3 regions of the Burkholderia anthinoferrum genome follow, and region 2 is predicted to be linked to each of the others. Evidence: predicted binding sites of a transcription regulator. Region 2 holds the regulator's gene; each other region holds the start of a gene.
What was found. Region 2 encodes HrcA, which represses chaperone genes, less so after heat shock. Its sites were predicted from a motif close to TTAGCACTCNNNNNNNNNGAGTGCTAA; they were not measured.
Positions count from the first base shown of each region.

Region 1 (4,667 bases), on a different contig from region 2:
GCCGGCCGGCAGGCCCGGCACGTTGTGCATCGCGAACACCGCGTCGCAGGGAAAGCGCGCGAACAGCCCGTCGTCGATCATCCGCTTCGCGCCGCCGAGCCCTTCCTCCGCCGGCTGGAAGATCAGGTTCAGCGTACCCGTGAAGCATGCGCGTTCCGCCAGACAGCGCGCGGCCGCGAGCAACATCGTCGTATGGCCGTCGTGACCGCACGCGTGCATCACGCCGTCGTGCCGGCTCGCATGCGGCAGCCCGGTGGCCTCGCGAATCGGCAGCGCGTCCATGTCGGCGCGCAGCCCGAGCCGCTTCCCGGCGCCGCGCGTGAGCGTGCCGACCACGCCGGTGCCGCCGAGCCCGCGCGTCACCCGATAACCCCACGTTGTCAGATGCTTGGCCACGAGATCGCTCGTCGCATGCTCGTCGAAACCCAGCTCCGGATGCGCGTGCAGCCGGCGCCGCAGCGCGATCATCTCCGCCTCGATCGCCGCCATTTCCGGCTGAATGGATGAATGGTCCAACCCGATTCTCCTCGATGCATTCCGGTTGCCGATCGCCCGAATGACCGATCGTGCCCTAATCGTAGGTAGCGAAAATCCCGTCGAACAGCCGCGGTTTCGTTATGATGACAACCTTTCGTTGTCGGGTATCGCACCATGAGCACGATCAAGCTGCATCAGTTGCAGGCGCTCGTCGCCAGCGCGGAGGCTGGAAGCATTCGCGGCGCGGCACGCTCGCTCGGGCTGTCGCAGGCGGCCGTCACGCGTGCGCTGCGCGAGCTGGAGGCGAGCGAGCGCCTGCCGCTGCTCGTGCGCGCGCCGGAGGGGATCGGCTTCACCGACTACGGCAAGACGCTGCTCACGCACGCGAGGCTCGTGCTGAAACAGCTCGAACACGCGCAGAGCGATCTCGAACGCATGCGCGGCCGCGTCGAGGGCCGACTGAGCATCGGTGTCACGCCGTGGCTCACGATGACGTTCCTCGCGGAAGCGGTGCTGCGATTTCGCGAGCACATGCCCGACGTGCGGCTCGAACTCTACGACGCGCTGATGGCCGTCGCACAACCGCTGCTGCGCGACGGCAGCATGGATTTCGCGCTCGGGCACGTGCAGCCGGGCGGCACGCAGGAATTCGCATGCGAGCCGATGTTGCGCTACGAGACGTCGGTCATGGTGCGCGCCGGCCATCCGCTCGAACGCGCGCGGTCGATCCACGACCTGCTCGACAACGACTGGGTGCTGAACTTCGCGGCCGACGGGCAGGCCGCGCTCGTCGACTATCTGTTCACGCGCCACGGCGCCCGGATCGACGAGCGGCGCATCGTCCGCGCGCAGTCGGTCGCGATGTTGCAGACGATGCTCGAACAGGCCGACATGTGCACGTGGTGCCCGACGATTCTCGCGGCCGTGCCGCCGTCCGGCGACCGGATGCGCGCGTTGTCGCTGAAGGAGACGTTCGAACCGCGCGAGCTCGGCATCGTCACGCGCCGCAGCAGCACGCTCAGCGACGCCGCGCGCTGCTTCATCGATTGCCTGCTGCATGTCATCCGCCGGCACGCGCGATCCGCGCGCAAGGAGGACCTCGCGCTGTTCAAGACGGTGTCGCTGCTGATCTGACGGCCTGCACCGGCTGCTGTTCGTCCATAGCGCATTCGCGCAAATGCTTTTCGAAATCCGTTATTGGATCGCGCCGCCGCGCGTTTTTATACTCGTCAGCACTCTCTGCCAAAGAGTGCCAGCCAATTTCGACAGAACCGCACAGGACGAACCAATGAGCCTACGCCCCTTGCACGATCGCGTGATCGTGAAGCGACTCGATCAGGAAACCACCACCGCGTCGGGCATCGTGATCCCCGACAGCGCCGCCGAAAAGCCCGATCAGGGCGAAGTCATCGCCGTGGGCCCCGGCCGCAAGGACACGGACGGCCAGCGCATCGTGCCCGACCTTCAGGTCGGCGAGCGCGTGCTGTTCGGCAAGTACGCGGGGCAAGCCGTCAAGGTGGACGGCAACGAGTTTCTCGTGCTGCGCGAGGAAGACATCGTCGCGGTCGTCAATCAATAACGGAGCGCAATCATGGCAGCCAAGGAAATCATTTTCAGCGACATCGCCCGGTCGAAACTGACCGAAGGCGTCAACATCCTCGCGAACGCGGTGAAGGTCACGCTCGGGCCGAAGGGCCGCAACGTCGTGCTCGAACGCAGCTTCGGCGCGCCCGTCGTCACGAAGGACGGCGTGTCGGTCGCGAAGGAAATCGAACTCGCGGACAAGCTGCAGAACATCGGAGCCCAGCTCGTGAAGGAAGTCGCGTCGCGCACCAGCGATGCGGCCGGCGACGGCACGACGACGGCCACCGTGCTCGCGCAGGCGATCGTCCGAGAAGGCCAGAAATACGTGGCGGCCGGGCTCAATCCGCTCGACCTGAAGCGCGGCATCGACAAGGCCGTCGCGTCGGCCGTCGACGAACTGAAGAAGATCAGCAAGCCGACCACCACCAGCAAGGAAATCGCCCAGGTCGCGACGATCTCCGCGAACGGCGAGGAATCGATCGGCCAGCGCATCGCCGAGGCCATCGACCGCGTCGGCAAGGAAGGCGTGATCACCGTCGAGGACGGCAAGTCGCTCGCCGACGAGCTCGACGTCGTCGAAGGGCTGCAGTTCGACCGCGGCTACCTGTCGCCGTACTTCATCAACAATCCGGACAAGCAGATCGCCGAGATCGAAAACCCGTACATCCTGCTGCACGACAAGAAGATCTCGAACATCCGCGACCTGCTGCCGGTGCTCGAACAAGTCGCCAAGTCGGGCCGGCCGCTGCTGATCATCGCCGAAGACGTCGAAGGCGAAGCGCTCGCGACGCTCGTCGTGAACAACATCCGCGGGATCCTGAAGACGGTCGCGGTCAAGGCGCCGGGCTTCGGCGATCGCCGCAAGGCGCTGCTCGAGGACATCGCGATCCTGACCGGCGGTCAAGTCATCGCGGAAGAAACCGGCCTGACGCTCGAGAAGGCAACGCTGGCAGAACTGGGCCAGGCGAAGCGCATCGAGGTCGGCAAGGAAAACACCACGGTGATCGACGGCGCGGGCGATGCGAAGAACATCGAGGCGCGCGTGAAGCAGATCCGCGTGCAGATCGACGAGGCGACCTCCGACTACGACCGCGAGAAGCTGCAGGAACGCGTCGCGAAGCTCGCGGGCGGCGTGGCGGTGATCAAGGTCGGCGGTGCGACCGAAATCGAGGTAAAGGAGAAGAAGGACCGCGTCGACGACGCGCTGCACGCCACGCGCGCGGCCGTCGAGGAAGGCATCGTGCCGGGCGGCGGCGTCGCGCTGATCCGCGTGCGGCAGGCGATCCGCGAACTGAAGGGCGCGAACGCCGATCAGGACGCGGGCATCAAGATCGTGCTGCGCGCGCTCGAGGAACCGCTGCGCCAGATCGTCACGAATGCGGGCGAGGAAGCGAGCGTCGTCGTCGCGAAGGTCGCCGAAGGCACGGGCAACTTCGGGTACAACGCGCAGACGGGCGAGTACGGCGATCTCGTCGAATCGGGCGTGCTCGATCCGACCAAGGTCACGCGCACCGCGCTGCAGAACGCGGCGTCGGTGGCCGGGCTGCTGCTGACGACGGATGCGACCGTGTTCGAAGCGCCGAAGGACGCGGCGCCGGCCGCCGCGCCGGGCGGCCCGGGTGCGGGCGGGCCGGGGTTCGATTTCTGACGACGCGGCAGCGTGCGCGCCGGTTTGTCGGCGTGCGCGCGGTTGGGCAGAATCCTGCAACAACGCGTGGCGACGGAAGTCGTCACGCGTTGTTTGCTTTGGCGCCACGGAATGCCGGGTTCGACGAAGCCGCCTGCCGCGCTCGGGTAAGATCAAGATCCGTTCCGCCACGCCGCTTCCACCCCATGTCACCCATCGCCAACACCCTGCTGCCGCTCGCCGGCGTCCTGCTGCTGAGCGTCGCCAGCCCGGGCCCGAACTTCGTGATCGTCACCTCCACCGCGGTCGCGTCGCGTCGCGCCGGCGTGATGACGGGGCTCGGCCTGGCCGCGGCGTCCGGCACCTGGGCCGCGATCGCGATCGGCGGGTTGAGCCTGCTCGTCACGCACGTCGCATGGGTTCACACCGCACTGCGGCTGGCGGGCGCCGCGTACCTGATCTGGCTCGGCCTGAAGATGATCGCGACCGCGCGCAAGCCGCTGCCCGTTTCCGCGCCGGCCGCGATGTCCGACTGGCACGCGGCGAGAAAGGGCTACGTCGTCAGCATGACGAACCCGAAATCCGTCGCGTTCTACGGCAGCATCTTCGCGCTGATGGTGCCGGCCCACGCGCCGGCGTGGCTCGATCTGTCGGTCGTCGCGCTGTCGGTCGCGATCTCGGCCGCATGGTATTGCACGATGGCGCTGCTCGCGTCGCACCCGTCGGTGCGCCGGCTGCTGGTCCAGCGCAAGGCCGTGCTCGATACGGCGGCCGGGCTGTTGCTGATAGGGGTCGGCGGGCGGATGCTGGCCGGACGTTGATTCGCTGCATATTTGTCCGTTTCGAATGCTCGCCGTTCACCTGCCGTACCGCGCCGGCGCGCATTCCCGCGCACGCCTGAACACGAGGTCGATACGGTCATCGCGCATCGCAACGCGTGCGTTCGATCACGTGCGTGCTGCGCGACGGGTTCAACGTC
Region 1 covers NZ_LFZP01000057.1:133,096-137,762, forward strand. Annotated here, with positions in the region: gene C5F75_RS27885 (M20 aminoacylase family protein) at 1-468, opposite strand, end outside; gene C5F75_RS27890 (LysR substrate-binding domain-containing protein) at 652-1,611, shown strand; gene C5F75_RS27895 (co-chaperone GroES) at 1,766-2,056, shown strand; gene groL (chaperonin GroEL) at 2,069-3,709, shown strand; gene C5F75_RS27905 (LysE family translocator) at 3,895-4,509, shown strand.
Region 1: C5F75_RS27895 (co-chaperone GroES) is a predicted target of HrcA. The motif match lies at 1,707-1,733, and genes of this name have one in related genera.

Region 2 (4,667 bases):
ATGCGACAGGCGCTTGTGTTCGTTGCTGACTTCGTCCCATTCGCCGGCTTGCGGCGCGAGCTTGTCGAGTTCGGCGAGCTGCCACGCGAGCTTTTCGCGCTCGAGCTGCAATTCGCGCTCGTGCGCCTTCGCGGCGTCGATCGCCTGCGTCGCGTCGCGCCACACGCGCCACGCGCGCGCGACGTTCGCGGCATCGGCGACGAGCCCCGCGTGCGTGTCGAACAGCTCGCGCTGCGCGTCGGGCCGCATCAGCAACTGGTGCGCGTGCTGGCCGTGGATGTCGACGAGCATCTCGCCGAGTTCGCGCAGTTGGGCGAGCGTCGCGCTGGTGCCGTTGATGAACGCACGCGACCGGCCGTTCGCGTCGATCACGCGGCGCAGCATCACGGTGTCCTCGGCGTCGAACGCGTGGTCGTCGAGCCAGCGCGCGACACGGTCGTGCGGCGTGAACTCGGCCGTGATGTCGGCGCGGCCGCAGCCGGTGCGCACGACGCTCGCGTCGGCGCGTTCGCCGAGCGCGAGGGCGAGGGCGTCGATCAGGATCGACTTGCCGGCCCCGGTTTCGCCTGAAAAGACGGAAAAGCCGCTGTCGAATTCGAGATCGAGCGCGGCGACGATGACGAAGTCGCGGATCGAGAGGTGGCGGAGCATGGTGTCGGGCGGAGCGGCGTCAGGACGCCTTGTCGTCTTCGTTCGATGCGTGTTCGTTCCAGTGCAGCTTCTTGCGCAGCGTCGTGTAGTAGCTGTAGCCGATCGGGTGCAGGAACGGCACCGTGTGCTTCGAGCGGCGCACCTCGATCGTGTCGTTCAGCTCGAGCGACGTGAACGACTGCATGTCGAAGTTCACGTTGACGTCGCGGCCGCCGACGATCTGGATCGCGATCTTCGAATCGTCGGGCAGCACGATCGGCCGGTTCGACAGCGCGTGCGGCGCGATCGGCACGAGCACGATGCCGGCCAACTGCGGATGGAGGATCGGGCCGGCCGACGACAGCGCATACGCGGTCGAGCCGGTGGGCGTCGCGACGATCAGGCCGTCGGAGCGCTGGTTGTACATGTAGCGGCCGTCGACCGACGCACGCAGCTCGACCATCCCGGAGAAGCCGCTGCGGTTCACGACGACGTCGTTGAACGCGAGCGCGTGGTAGATCGGTTCGCCGTCGCGTACGATCCGCGCCTCGAGCAGCGAGCGCTCCTCGCGCTCGAACTTGCCGGCCAGCATCACGGGCACGAGCGCCTGCATGTCGGAGGCCGCGATGTCGGTGATGAAGCCGAGCCGCCCGTGGTTGATCCCGATCAGCGGTGTCCGGTACGGCGCAAGCTGGCGGCCGATGCCGAGCATCGTGCCGTCGCCGCCGAGCACGATTGCCACGTCCGCTCGTGCCCCGATTTCGGCCGGAGTGAGCGCCGGGTAGCCGGCGATGCCGATTTCCCGCGCGGTATCGCCTTCGAACACGACCTCGAAGCCGAGCGTGGCAATGCTGTCCGCCAGCGTGGCGAGCGGCTCGGCGATGCCGGGCGTGTTGCTCCGGCCGACGAGCGCGACAGTGTTGAACTGATTACCGGTTTTCATGCCGGCATTACACCATAGCTCGTTGACGAAAAGAACCGCCCGTGCGCCGACGGGGCCGGATCGGGCCGGCCCGCGCAATGGTGGCCGACGCCACTCGCCGTGCTTGCGCGGTTGCGCTAAAATTTTCCACCATGCTAGATCCTCGCGCACGAACCCTCCTGAAAACCCTGATCGAACGGTATATCGCCGACGGTCAGCCAGTCGGATCGCGCACGTTGTCCCGTTACTCCGGGCTCGAGCTGAGCCCGGCGACGATCCGCAACGTGATGTCCGACCTGGAGGAGCTCGGCCTCGTGTCGAGCCCGCACACGTCGGCCGGCCGCGTGCCGACGCCGCGCGGCTACCGGCTGTTCGTCGACACGATGCTGACGGTCGAGGCGCCGATCGACGCGGAGGCCGTCGCGCGTCAGGTGCAGAACACGCTGCAGGCCGGCGAGCCGCAGCAGCGGGTGGTGGCGGCCGCCGCGAGCGTGCTGTCGAACCTGTCGCAGTTCGCGGGCGTCGTGCTGACGCCGCGTCGCAGCCACGTGTTCAAGCAGATCGAATTCATGCGCCTGTCCGACAAGCGCATCCTGCTGATCATCGTCACGCCCGAGGGCGACGTGCAGAACCGCATGCTCGCGACGCCGCGCGACTATTCGCCGTCGCAGCTGACCGAGGCGTCCAACTACATCAACGCGCATTTCGCCGGCCTGTCGTTCGACGAGGTTCGTCGCCGCCTGCGCGACGAGATCGACCAGTTGCGCGGCGACATGACGACGCTGATGCACGCGGCCGTGACGGCCAGCACCGAGGTGCCCGACACCGAGGACACCGTGCTGATTTCCGGCGAGCGCAACCTGCTCGAGGTGGCGGACCTGTCGTCCGACATGGCGCGGCTGCGCAAGCTGTTCGACGTATTCGACCAAAAGACGGGCCTCCTGCAACTGCTCGACGTGTCGAGCCACGCCCAGGGCGTGCAGATCTTCATCGGCGGCGAATCGACGCTCGTGCCGATCGAGGAAATGAGCGTCGTGACCGCGCCTTACGAGGTGAACGGCAAGATCGTCGGCACGCTCGGCGTGATCGGCCCGACCCGCATGGCGTACAACCGCGTGATACCGATCGTCGACATCACCGCGCGCCTGCTGTCGCTCACGCTGAGCCAGCAGTAGCAGCCGCCCCCGACGCCGTCCCGCCATCGTGCCGCGGCGTCGCGCGCGCCGCCAGTCGGCCGAACGGCCAGCCGACCCGAGCGCTGCGGCCCGCTATAATTGAGGGCCGTCCGACTGCGTGCCCCGAGCACGTTCCTGCCCATGCGTTTCGATCTTGAGCCGCCATCGAGTGTCGCGGCTGCCCATCGCATCGGTGTGCTGCTGATCAATCTCGGCACGCCCGACGCGCCCACCCCGCGCGCGGTGCGGCGCTACCTGGCCGAATTCCTGTCGGATCCGCGGGTCGTCGAAATTCCGCAGGCCGTCTGGCAGGTGCTGCTGCGCACGCTGATCCTGCCGCTGCGCGGCCGCGCGTCCGCGAAGAAATACGCGGCCGTCTGGATGCCCGAGGGCTCGCCGCTGCGTGTCTACACCGAGCGCCAGACCGACAGCGTGCGGCACCTGCTCGCGTCGAACGGCTATCACGTGATGGTCGACTACGCGATGCGCTACGGCAGTCCGAACATTGCGCACGCGCTCGCGCAGTTCAAGCGGGCGGGCGTCGAGCGCGTGCTGCTGATGCCGATGTATCCGCAATACTCGGCGTCGACCACCGCCACCGCGTTCGATGCCGCGTTCGGCGCGCTCGCGCGCATGCGCAATCAGCCGGAAGTGCGCACGGTGCGGCACTACGCCGACCATCCGGCCTATATCCACGCGCTGGCCGAGCAGGTGCGCCAGTACTGGGCGCAGCACGGCCGGCCCGATTTCGCGGCCGGCGACAAGCTGGTGCTGAGTTTCCACGGCGTGCCGAAGCGCACGCTCGACCTCGGCGATCCCTATCACGACCAGTGCCAGCAGACGGGTGCGTTGCTGATGGCCGCGCTCGGGCTGTCGGCCACCGAATGCCGCGTCACGTTCCAGTCGCGCTTCGGCAAGGCCGAATGGCTCCAGCCGTATACCGCGCCGACCCTGCGCGAATTCGGCGAGGCCGGCGTGCGGCGGGCCGACGTGTTCTGCCCCGGCTTCACGGCCGATTGCCTCGAGACGATCGAGGAAATCGGCATGGAAGTGCGCGACGAGTTTCTCGCCGGCGGCGGCAAGACCTTTCACCGCATTCCGTGCCTGAACGGTGCCTCCGCATGGATCGGCGCGCTCGGCGAGATCGTCGCGGAAAATCTGCAGGGCTGGCCCGTCAAGGCCGCGCAGCCCGAACCGGTCAATTGAGATGAAACGATTCCCACGCGCGCGTTGTTCGCCGTTCCCCGGGGCGGCGGTCAGCCATCACACGGCGGCCCGGCGGAGGCTTGCATGAACTACAGGATTTCCACGGAGCCGGGCGCGAAGCTGCGCATCGACAAATGGCTGTGGGCAGCCCGATTCTTCAAGACGCGCTCGCTCGCGACCGATGCGGTCGACAAGGGGCACGTGAAGATCGGCGGCGCGGCGGTCAAGCCGGCGAAGGACGTGCGGGTGGGCGACGAGGTCGAGATTGCGATCGACGGCATCGTCTGGCACATTGCCGTGCTGGGCGTGTGCGACGTGCGCGGGCCCGCGAGCGTCGCGCAGACGCTCTACGAGGAAACGGCTGCGGGGCGAGCCGCGCGGCTCGCCGAACTGGAGCGGCGCCGGACGTATCGCGAGCCGGCGGCCGAATTGCACGGCCGGCCGACGAAGCGCGACCGGCGCATCATCGACAGATTTTCTGGTGGGAGCTGAACATCTGGTCGAACGTCGCCCGCGCGCTTCCGTATTCGGTCGTGCGGTCGGTGACGGCCCCCGACAGGCAGATGGTGGTGGTGCCGGCAATGAGTACCAGCGCGACCACCGATATCGCAAAGGTCAGTTTCACGGTACTCCCCTCGAGAACAAGGGTGAAAACGGCGCCAGGTGGAAGGTCACGCGGCGGTCAGCTAGGGTAAACACGCTTTTCCGACGCTTGAGTGGAGTGTAGTGCAGCC
Region 2 covers NZ_LFZP01000041.1:428,617-433,283, reverse strand. Annotated here, with positions in the region: gene recN (DNA repair protein RecN) at 1-651, opposite strand, end outside; gene C5F75_RS15435 (NAD kinase) at 671-1,573, opposite strand; gene hrcA (heat-inducible transcriptional repressor HrcA) at 1,705-2,727, shown strand; gene hemH (ferrochelatase) at 2,869-3,933, shown strand; gene C5F75_RS15420 (RNA-binding S4 domain-containing protein) at 4,018-4,425, shown strand; gene C5F75_RS36770 (hypothetical protein) at 4,397-4,558, opposite strand.

Region 3 (4,667 bases), on a different contig from region 2:
GCCGCGAACATCGCGCCGCCGGCCGTGATCAGCCACACCTGGTTGCCTTCCCACGTCGCGCCGACCGTGTTGACGATGATGCGGCGCTCCTCGTCGGTCTTGCCGAGGAACGGCAGCAGCGCGGTCGCGCCCATGTCGAAGCCGTCGGTGACGGCGAAGCCGATCAGCAGCACGCCGACGAGCACCCACCAGATCAGCTTGAGCGTTGCATAGTCCATAGCGATTCCTTGTTCGGTTGCGAGGGCGTGTTCAAACCGCGGCCCGCTCGCCGGCAGCGGCGAGTTCGTGGTGATAGCGGCCGGTATGCAGCGACGACGGGCCGAGGCGCGCGTACTTGAACATCAGCTTGATCTCGATGACGAACAGCGCGGTGTAGAACAGGATGAAGCCGGCGAGACTCAGGTACAGGTCGCTCGGCTGCAGGCTCGACGCGGACAGGTGCGTCGGCAGCACGCCGGCGATCGTCCACGGCTGGCGGCCGAGTTCGGCGACGATCCAGCCGAATTCGATCGCGATCCACGGCAGCGGGATCGCCCACACCGCGTAGCGCAGGAACCAGCGGCGGTTGTCCTGCAGCAGTTGCCGGCGCGCGCAGAACCAGAACGCGGCAACGAACGTCGCGACGAACAGGAAGCCGAGGAACACCATGATCCGGAACGAGAAGAACACCGGCGCGACGGGCGGGATCGTCTTCTTCGCGGCGGCCTTGATCTGCTCGGGCGTCGCGTCGGTCACGTTCGGCGTGAACTGCTTGAGCATCAGCCCGTAGCCGAGATACTGCTTGTGCTGGTCGAACAGCGCGCGCGTCGCGTCGCTCGTGTCGCCCTGCTTGATCTTCTGCAGCGCACCGTACGCGATCATCCCGCTCTGGATGTGCTCCTCGCTGTGCTTCGCGAGGTCGCGCAGGCCGATCACGGGTTCGTCGATCGAGCGCGTCGCGATCAGGCCGAGCGCGTACGGGATCTTGATCGCGTAGTCGGTGCGCTGTTCCTCCTGGTTCGGGATGCCGATCAGCGTGAACGACGCGGGCGCCGGTTGCGTTTCCCATTCGGATTCGATCGCGGCGAGCTTCATCTTCTGCACTTCGCCGGTCGTGTAGCCCGATTCGTCGCCGAGCACGATCACGCACAGCGTGGCCGCGAGGCCGAAGCCGGCCGCGACCGCGAACGAGCGCAGCGCGAAGTCGACGTCGCGCTTCTTCAGCAGGTACCACGACGACACGCCGAGCACGAACATCGCCGCCGACACGTAGCCGGCCGACACGGTGTGCACGAACTTCACCTGCGCGACCGGGTTGAACAGCACGTCGAACAGGCTCGTCATTTCCATGCGCATCGTCTGGTAGTTGAATTCGGCGCCGACCGGGTTGTTCATCCAGCCGTTCGCGACGAGGATCCACAACGCGGACAGGTTCGAGCCCAGCGCGACGAGGAACGTGACGATCAGGTGCTTGACCTTCGACAGGCGGTTCCAGCCGAAGAAGAACAGGCCGACGAACGTCGATTCGAGGAAGAACGCCATCAGGCCTTCGACCGCGAGCGGCACGCCGAAGATGTCGCCGACGTAGTGCGAGTAGTACGACCAGTTCGTGCCGAACTGGAATTCGAGCGTGATGCCGGTCGTCACGCCCATCGCGAAGTTGATCCCGAACAGCTTGCCCCAGAACTGCGTCATGTCCTTGTAGACCTGTTTGCCGGTCATCACGTAGACGGCTTCCATGATGACGAGCAGCCAGGACAGGCCGAGCGTCAGCGGCACGAACAGGAAGTGGTAGAGCGCCGTGATGCCGAACTGCAGACGCGACAGATCGACGACTTCGCTACTTATCATGGTGGTCTCCCTCGGTGGGTGCAGGCGCCGGCACCGAGAGCAGCTTCTCGGCCACGGCGGCAGGCGGCAACGACATGTGCTCGGCCTGCGGATGATTGAAGAATGCGTATTTGAGCGACATCAGGAGGATCAGCTTGACGATCAGCACCAGGGTGATGTCGCGGGCGAGGGTCGGTCCGCGTGCCCATGCGGCGATGCGCGCGCGCCAGCCGATCGGGCCGGCCGGCCGCGAGGGCGGCGCAGGCTCTTTATTGATCGAGATCAAGGCGATTATCCTGAATCGATTTAGGTCGGATTGGGGGCGACTTTACGTCGGATTGGTGACGGCCGTGAAGCTGTTTTAATCCTTTTGCGCCTGATGTGCCAATTTTAAAAGGACTGCTTTCCGATGCCGAGTGCTGCGCTGCGGCAGACCGTCGCGAAACAGGGGTTAAAAATTGAGGTGGATCAAGGTTATGCGGATGAGCGCTGCAAATAGCGCAATGCCGGATGAATCAGTTCAATTAACGGGCGGGAAACGGGGAGGGAAACGGGGCGCGAAACGCGCTGAAAAGCGCGTCAAAAGCAGTGGAAAACGGACGAAAAAAAACCGCTGCCGGTCGGGCAGCGGTTTCGATGCAGTGCTCTGAATCGCCGGGATTTACGCGTATTCGGCGAGGGCCGTGCGCATCTTTTTCATCGCGCTCGCTTCGATCTGGCGGATGCGTTCCGCCGACACGCCGAACTCGGCGGCGAGATCGTGCAGCGTCGAGCCGCCCGAGCCGTCGTCGTCCACCTGCAGCCAGCGCGCCTCGATGATGCGGCGGCTGCGCGCGTCGAGCGCGTCGAGCGCCTGCGCGATGCCGTCCGTCTGCAGCATGTCGCGCTGGCGCGCGGCGAGCACGGCGGTCGGCTCGTTGTGCGAGTCGGCCAGGTAGGCGATCGGCGCGTACGACTCCTCGCCGTCGTCGACCTGCCCTTCGAGCGCGATGTCGCCGCCCGACAGGCGCGTTTCCATCTCGGCCACTTCCTCGCGCTTGACGTTGAGCTCCTGCGCGAGGCCGTCGATTTCCTCGGGCGTCATCGCCTGCATGCTCTTCTTGTGGCTGCGCAGGTTGAAGAACAGCTTGCGCTGCGCCTTCGTCGTCGCGACCTTCACCATGCGCCAGTTGCGCAGGATGTACTCGTGGATCTCGGCCTTGATCCAGTGAATCGCATACGACACCAGGCGCACGTTTTGCGCCGGGTCGAACCGCTTCACGGCTTTCATCAGGCCGATGTTGCCTTCCTGGATCAGGTCGCCGTGCGGCAGGCCGTAGCCGAGGTAGTTGCGCGCGATCGACACGACGAGACGCAGGTGCGACAGCACGAGCCGGCGCGCCGCGTCCAGGTTGTTGTCCTCGCGGAATTCGGTTGCGTACCGGCGTTCCTCTTCGGCGGTCAGCAGCGGAATGCGATTGACGGCCTGGATGTACGCGTCGATGTTGCCGAGCTGGCCGGGCAACATCGATTGGGCTGCGAGCGCCAGCGAGCCTGCCGATTCGGCCTTGGCCGGCGTCGGGCGCAGGGTGTTCGGGAGGGTCAGGGCGTTGCTCACTAAAAACTCCTTTGGAATCAGGGGCAAACCCCCGGTCTCGGTTGAGATTCCGGAGGCCATCTTAGCACTCCCGCAAGATGAGTGCTAATTCCTTAGAGGCCACGGGGGCATCCAAGTTCCCTGTTTTCTATCGAATCAGTCGAGCCGATAGTCTATTCTGCGACAAGGCCTCCGCCGCGAAGTTCCGTAAGCCGTTGTTTCTGATGGGAATCGGGAGACGATTTCGATTTTTGTCGTTTTGGAAGCAAACAATTTCGCTTCGTGATGCCGATCCGAAAAGTCCTTTACCATACCATTCAGTTCGCTCGGGCCGGGCCGTCGCGGCAGGCTCCATTCAACCCACAAAGTTGGAGTGTCAGATGAACAATAAGAAGAACCGTCGGCCCCGCGGCCGGGTGGTGCTGCACGCGACGCTGGCGGCGTCTCTCCTGGGCGGATCGGGTGCGGCTTTCGCGGATCGCTGGGGAATCCAGGCGGGCGGCGGATTTTCCGATCGCCACGGGATCGACAAGGCCGATCTCGGCGTGGTCTGGGATCCGGGCTGGAACTGGTGGGAAATCGGCGGCTGGCACTTCGCGTTCGTGATGGAAGGCCATGTCGGCTACTGGCACACCGGCGGCAACGTGCACGCCAACATCGGTGAATTCGGCGCGACGCCGATGTTCCGTTTCATCAAGAGCGCGGGCCAGGTTCGCCCGTTCGTCGAGGCCGGCGCCGGCATCCGGTTCCTTACGCATCCGACGATCTCGAACAATCTGTCGCTGTCGACATCGTTCCAGTTCGCGGACGTCGTCGGCGTCGGCGCGCAGTTCGGCCAACGGCAACAGTATCAGGTTGGTTACCGTTTCCAACATGTGTCTAACGCGGGTATCAAAGAGCCGAATCCTGGTATAAATTTCCACCAGTTCTACCTGCAGTACAACTTCTGATCCGCACGCCGGCGCACGGCGGGCGCGTTGCCGAGGAGTCAGGCGATGGCGAAGGTGGTCGATGCGATCCGCGCGCTCGAGCGCGATCGGTTCCGGGCGATGGTGGACGGCGACGGCGAGGCGCTCGACGCGCAATTGTCGGACAAGGTGTTCTTCGTGCACACCAACGGCAAACGCGAAACCAAGCAGCAGTTCATCGACGCCATCGTCGCCGGCCGCCGCCGCTATCGTCAGATCGAGGTCCAGTCGCAGGACCTGCTGCCCGTCGGCGATGCCACCTGCGTCGTGACCGGGCGCGCGTTGATCGAGATGGAAACGAACAATGGCGGCCT
Region 3 covers NZ_LFZP01000008.1:98,923-103,589, forward strand. Annotated here, with positions in the region: gene cydB (cytochrome d ubiquinol oxidase subunit II) at 1-218, opposite strand, end outside; gene C5F75_RS03480 (cytochrome ubiquinol oxidase subunit I) at 250-1,830, opposite strand; gene cydP (cytochrome oxidase putative small subunit CydP) at 1,820-2,101, opposite strand; gene rpoH (RNA polymerase sigma factor RpoH) at 2,471-3,406, opposite strand; gene C5F75_RS03495 (acyloxyacyl hydrolase) at 3,766-4,335, shown strand; gene C5F75_RS03500 (nuclear transport factor 2 family protein) at 4,381-4,667, shown strand, end outside.
Region 3: rpoH (RNA polymerase sigma factor RpoH) is a predicted target of HrcA. The motif match lies at 3,468-3,494, and genes of this name have one in related genera.